Regions from separate parts of the Enterococcus sp. AZ128 genome, predicted to be linked through region 1. Evidence: riboswitches for the same ligand, from Rfam matches in the RefSeq annotation. Region 1 holds a riboswitch; each other region holds the start of a gene.
The links. Region 1 has a riboswitch for thiamine pyrophosphate ahead of thiW (energy coupling factor transporter S component ThiW). Riboswitches for the same ligand answer to the same signal wherever they lie in the genome.
Positions count from the first base shown of each region.

Region 2: another riboswitch for thiamine pyrophosphate. It lies ahead of tenA (thiaminase II); the one in region 1 lies ahead of thiW (energy coupling factor transporter S component ThiW).
Region 3: another riboswitch for thiamine pyrophosphate. It lies ahead of thiT (energy-coupled thiamine transporter ThiT); the one in region 1 lies ahead of thiW (energy coupling factor transporter S component ThiW).

Region 1 covers NZ_JBIORZ010000004.1:386,834-389,035, forward strand. The annotation lists gene IGI38_RS23105 (hydroxyethylthiazole kinase) at 1-599, opposite strand, end outside; gene thiW (energy coupling factor transporter S component ThiW) at 596-1,135, opposite strand; TPP riboswitch at 1,207-1,296, opposite strand; gene gloA2 (SMU1112c/YaeR family gloxylase I-like metalloprotein) at 1,426-1,815, shown strand; gene IGI38_RS23120 (beta strand repeat-containing protein) at 1,936-2,202, opposite strand, start outside.
Region 2 covers NZ_JBIORZ010000001.1:1,563,852-1,566,053, reverse strand. The annotation lists gene IGI38_RS07670 (DUF2268 domain-containing protein) at 1-756, shown strand, start outside; TPP riboswitch at 819-910, shown strand; gene tenA (thiaminase II) at 1,088-1,744, shown strand.
Region 3 covers NZ_JBIORZ010000004.1:76,433-78,634, reverse strand. The annotation lists gene IGI38_RS21595 (low molecular weight protein-tyrosine-phosphatase) at 1-106, shown strand, start outside; gene IGI38_RS21590 (hypothetical protein) at 179-541, shown strand; TPP riboswitch at 611-709, shown strand; gene thiT (energy-coupled thiamine transporter ThiT) at 759-1,349, shown strand; gene IGI38_RS21580 (hypothetical protein) at 1,393-2,163, opposite strand.

The DNA of each region.
Region 1 (2,202 bases):
CCTGTACCAGTGAATCGATCCAACGCCGGCACTCCGTTAGCTAAGCGGCGAATACATTTTTGATCGACCACAATGTCTTGGCTGCCGGTCGCTAAAAAAGTCGTTTTGGGGTAGCGTTTGACTATTTGCTGCAGTGCTGCGGATAATTCTTCGAGTGCTGCTTCACCTTGATCCAGCTCACTGCCGTCTACTCCACGAGCATGGCTTGGCAAGCCGCAAAAATTACGCAGTTCGGAAATATTGCCTTTCACCACAGTAGGGTTTTCCGCAATCAACAAACGCCCGACCTGATCACGAGTCTGACTGACACCATAGCCCACCAGATCGACAACACTCGGTTTTTGTCCCCTATTCGCCAGCTTAGCCGCAGCAATCAGACTCGCTTCCCGCTCCTCTGATAAATGACCGATATTCAGCAATAAACTGTCCGTTTGTTGAAACAACTCATTGAACTCTCTTGGATCAGAGGCCATGATGGGCTTAGCACCGATATACAGCAAGGCATTCGCCACCGTTTCACAGGTGACCTCGTTAGTTATACAATGAACCAACGGCGCATCTGCCAATGGAAATACGTTTGAAACCTTCGTTTTGATCATCCAAACATCCTCTCACTCAAAAATAAGCGCTGCCAACGTTTGAAAATCGTTGTTTCCTGCAGCTTCACCAATACGACGAACGCGATCGCCGAACCGATCAGCGTCGCACCGACAAAACGCGGCGTATAAATAAACCAATACAAATCACTTTGACTGCCAGTAAACCACACCATCACCGGATAGGATAATAATGAACCCAAAATACCTGTTCCAAATACTTCCCCCAGCATCGACCAAATTAGTTTCCCGCCTAATCGATAAAACAATCCTGCAAAAAAGGCGCCAAATATTGCACCCGTCAACGCTAACGGCGGAATCCCCAACATCGTCATTCGAATCAATGCACAGACAAAAGCCATGAGTGTTCCATAGACCGGACCCAACAACACTCCGGCCACAATATTCATGACACTAGACATTGGCGCCATCCCCTCGATCCGCATCAATGGTGATAAGACAACATCCAACGCGATCATTAAAGCCAGCAGTGTCAATTTATGGATTTTATTTTTCTCCACGTTAATCCTCCTTTCCATGAGAAACAACGAGATCAAGATACCTAAGAAAAACAGAAAAACCCAACCAAAATAAAATGGTCGGGTACAATCAGTCGTTAGCTACATTTCCCTGCGTCAGTTTTAACTGCATCAGGTTCCATGGGTATAATCTCAGCCATAAAGCACCCCAAATGTTTCTCTTCAATTGATTGGAGTATAACATACTTTTTTTATTCCAACTAGCTTATACTTAGGAAAGACTTGTCGAAGCCCTTCAGCTTTTTGCCGATAAAGCGGGTTCGATCAAGAAAAACAAGGAGGACACGCTCATGTCAAAACCAGATTTTTCTGCAATCCATCACGTCGCGATTATTGTCTCTGATTACCAAAAGGCGCGCCAGTTTTATGTCGATGTGCTGGGTTTACCGATCATCCGTGAGAATTACCGCCCAGAGCGCCAAGATTATAAATTGGATTTGCAGCTGAACGACGCGGAGTTAGAAATCTTCGCCCCGCAAAATCCGCCAAAACGCCCCAGCTTTCCAGAAGCTGCGGGATTACGCCACTTAGCGTTTAAAACGAATGATATCGAAGCTGCTGTTGCTTATTTAAGCAGTCACAGTATTGAATGTGAACCGTTGCGGACCGATGACTTTACTGGTGAAAAGATGACCTTTTTCTTCGATCCAGACGGCTTGCCGCTGGAGCTGCATGAATAGATAAACGACGAAAAGGAGCTGTGACAAAAATCTCGTCACAACTCCTTCTTTCGATTATTCAGTGAACCCGAAACAGCGTTATTGGAAATAGGCCGAAATTTTCTGTCACACCTCGTTAGTTTATCCGATTTTCCGCAATAGATAGAATCGGTTAACTACAAGCCCACCCAAAACGATGAGTACCAAATAAACCCACCAATTTGCTGTGTCCAATTTAATTCCTGTAACGACAACCGACTCAATGTAGCCGGCATTAAGAATTGGTTTCATTTCATTTTGAATATCAATCGTTAATGGATCGGAGAAACCGTCTTGATTTACATGACTGTTAAGCTCCGTGGTTCCCTTTTTAGTAAAGCCGTATTTCCCATATTCGCCATCTACTTT
Region 2 (2,202 bases), on a different contig from region 1:
CCCGGAGGCTATGATGTGTTAATGGCATCAGAGATGATGGGAATCTGGACCCCGCGAAAAAGCAGCGAGCTGATTGAAACTAAGGTAGAACCTTTAAAAGACACGAATATTTTCGGGGAATGTCGTCAAGTTATAGAGGAAAGTGCACAGCTTTTCACTGACATTGGCTATCAAATACCGGTCGAAGAGTTTAATGTAAATATCTTGCTTGGTGATCCGGAAAACAGTGTCTTGATGGCAAGTGAAGGGTATAGCGGATTTGGCGGGATACCTGGGTATATTCTATTAATCGTTGTACCAAATGAGTTCAATCGCACGCGTTTAAAATCTGCTTTGGCCCATGAGTTTAATCATAATATTCGTTTTACGTATGAGCCTTTTAATCATGGAGATGTAAGTGTCGAAGATTATTTAGTGATCGAAGGCTTAGCGGAAGTTTTTGCCGAAACACTTTATGGCATCGAACATCGTGGTCCTTGGGTACAAGAATACGATCAGGAAGAGTTGGACCATACAATCGAGGTAATGAAGGATGGACGCGATGCTCGTGGCTTTGATCAGGTTTCTGCTTATATGTACGGGGATGAGGTCGCCCGTGAGCAAGGGTATCAACCCGTGGGACTCTCAAGAAACGCTGGCTACACGGTTGGCTATCAGCTTGTAAAGGATTATCTAAAAAATGCCGGAAAGACAATAGCTGAAGCGACTTTGACACCAAGTCGAATTCTTGTTCAGGAATCAAGAATTTTTGATTAAAAGCTAGAAGATTTAAATGGTAATCGTTTTTCTAAAAAGAGTATGCTATACTTTTAGTAATTGAATGACACTAGGGGTGCTTTTGAAGCTGAGATTATACCCATTGAACCTGAAACAGTTAGGACTGGCGCAGGGAATGTGTGATGTTTAGAATTTTGCACCCGACCGTTTTTTTGCGGTCGGGTTTTCTTCTGTCTGCGAGTTTTAAGCATCGAGCCTCCTTTTCATTCTTATGAGAATAAAGGAGGTTTTTTATGTTGTGATTCGGTGTTATTGAATGATTAGTATCAAGCAGGAGTATAAAAAATGAAGAACAAAGGAGAAAAAAAGAATGACTTTTACAACAATTGCCCGTCAAGAAGCAGCCTCTTTTTGGGAGGGTAGTTTTGAGCATCCGTTTATCACAACGTTGGCAGCTGGAAATCTAGACTCAGAAATTTTTCGTTATTACTTACTTCAGGATCGTTATTACCTTGAACACTTTTGCAAACTCTATAATCTAATCGCAGAACAAACAAATGATCGAAAGGTTCAAGAGCAATTACAAGAAAATGCGGAAAATCTTAGGCTAGGTGAAATGGCGATTCGCGAGGAGTTCTTTTCAGAATTAAAGATCTCTGATCGTGAGATTCTTAATACGCCGATTGCTCCCACAGCGTATCATTATGTTTCTCATATGTATCGACAGCTGATTGACGGCACGCCAAACACGGCCTTTGCGGGAATGCTGCCCTGTGCTTGGCTTTATCAAGAAATCGGTGTTCGTTTGATTGAGGCGGGCTCTCCCAATCCTTTGTATCAGCGCTGGATCGAAACGTATGCTGGTGAAGCCGCTGTGGAAGGTATTAAGAAGGAATGCGCGCTTTTAGATCGTTTATACCAAGAAAGTCCAAGACAAGAGCAGCAACAAATGATCGAATCCTTCGTGATCAGCAGTAAAATGGAATATGACTTTTGGGAAATGGCTGTTACTTTAGAAAAATGGTGATTTATATGAGATCGTTCGGAAGTGGACGGTCTTTTTTTGACCCTATAAGGAAAGTATAAAATTTTCACATGAATAAATCGCTATACAGTAGATTTATCCATGTCCGGCTTCACGGACTAGCTTTTCTACGCAAGCTACGCATACAGTTACTGCTAAATTCCATTAAACAGAACTAGCATATCGGCAATAAGCAAAAATATTTCGAAATTTGAGAAGCACCGAGGAGGTACCAATCAACATCAGTTCTCTTCGATCCCTGTGTTTCTTGGCAATTTAGAAATATTTTGGTCTTATTGCTGAGACACAGCGACTGCTTGCAGAGCTGATGTGGAACAGTACCTACCTGGTGCTCAAAAGCTGAGCGAGTTCGCGAAGCCTTTCTTAGGAAACAATTGACAACGGGTGTGGTTTATCTGTAAAATGCAAGTTAACACTTGCATTATTAGGAGGTATGTAAA
Region 3 (2,202 bases), 310 kb from region 1:
CGGTGAAAATATTCCTGACCCATGGTATACAGGAAATTTTGAAGAAACCTATGATTTAATTCAAAAAGGTTTAAACGAATGGTTAACTTTTTTTGAATTGGACTAGATTCCTTGTTTTTTCCTCAAAATTTAAGTAAAATCATACTACATAACCATGCTCTTGATAGGAGGAAGCTGAATGACTAAAAACGAGAAGCCTAAAAAGAATTTAATCAAGCTGTTTTCGAATTCGTCGTACCGTTTCATCTCGGATTTTTTGAATGATTCTGCTGAAAAACGAGCCCAAGAGCAAGCCAACGAGAACATTTTTCTCAAACTGAAGATGGCAGCTCTGCAAAATAGTTTAGTAGTCATTCAAGTTCAAGACGAAAAAGACGAAGAAAAATTTCAAACGATCTCAGGCTGGTTGCCTAAAGTAGTGACGAATGAATCCATCGTTATTCGAACCCAAGATAATCAATTGATGATGCTGACGATTGATCGGATCAAAAAAGTAACAACTTTGTCACCAAGCGGAGATCAAGAAAGCATTTCGCGTTAAAAGTATTTCATACCTTTACGAGTGAACAGACATCTGTTATACTCTGGGGGTACTAAAAAATAGAATAATACTGTCGCAAAGGGGAGCCTTCGGGCTGAGATTGAGATGACTCTAAACCCTAGTACCTGTTTCGGTTATTCGAGCGTAGGAATTGTGATGAAGTAATGATTGTTACTTCTCCTTTGTGGACTGTATGTTCAAAAGGAGGAGTTTTTTTATGTATAAGACAAGAATTTTAGTGGAAGGCACAGTGGTGGCGGCTTTGGCGCTGGTATTAACTTTCATACCAACGACTATTGGCAGCAGCTTTACGATTTCGTTGGGAATGATTCCGATGACGCTATTTGCTTTACGCAGAGGATTGAAACCAGCAATAATGTCGGCATTTATTTGGGGAATCTTGCATTTTCCAGCAAGCCAGGTAGTTTATCTGAGTGTTGTTCAAGTGTTGATAGAGTATCCGATCGCTTTTACGTTTGCCGGTTTTGCTGGATTATACGCAAAGAAGGTTCAACAAAGTTTAGCTGATCAAGATATGTGGAATGTTCGAAAGAATATTATTCTAGGTACTTTTGTTGGTACAGGAGCAAGATTCTTCTGGCATTTTATTGCAGGGGTTGTTTTCTGGGGCAGCTATGCGTTGTGGGGGATGAATCCGTGGATATTCTCGCTTGTTATGAATGGCATCAGCGGATTAGCGACAGCAGTCGTAACTGCGATTGTTGCGGTTTTAGTTGCAGAAAAGGCACCGCAATTATATCTGCCTAAAGATGGCAATTTGGTTCGAAAACAAAGCCAACAACAATAATAAAAAGCAGTTGTCCGTTTTTCAGGACAACTGCTTTTTATTATTAGCGGAATGAGAAGACAGGGTCATCATTTTGAACGTCCAGTGACCATACTTGCTTGGACGTATCATAGGTAATCTCTGCGATCTGCTGTTCCTTTTTGTAATTCTTCGGACTGCGACGCCAACCCTTTTCATCAGATAAAAAGATTGGGATATGGTAAATTTTATTTTTCAATTCAGACATGTCGAGGCAGAAAATGGCGCCCTCTTGTAAGATTGGATATAATTCCTTCAACAGTTCCCCATCTAATGGAGCGACAGAAGACCCCTTGCGGAAAAATGAGCGGCGATCATTGACTTTCTCCAATACGATCCGTGTTAGTTTGCTTGCAAGGATTCGGTAAAATTCGTCTAAATAGCGGTAATAGACACGCATAGTTTCGTTGCCTAAATTGAAATAAACAAAATTATTTTGCAACTTATAAAAAAAGGGTGAATGCAGATGTGTCCGCATGTGCCCAAAATATAGCAATTCTGAGATTTCTAATGGCGTCAGCTCTTTCAACATCGCCAGATCATTAAAATCGATCCACTTGGTTCCTTTTGAATGAGTAAAAACTTTGTTGCCGAAGAATTGTTGGACTTGTTCCGGACTATTAACGATTTTCAAACCTGTGTGTGGCTCGTATTCACCAGCTTCTGCTACAGGGTCTAGCAATAACAAATGTTTAGGCTGATGGACGATACCGTCGACAAAATCGTTGGGTGAAAAACCTTTTGATAGCACAGCATTACTTGTGGAATCAATATATGCAAATATCGTATCTGGCACAAATGTTCACCCTTTCTAATAGTCGTCACAATCATTTTA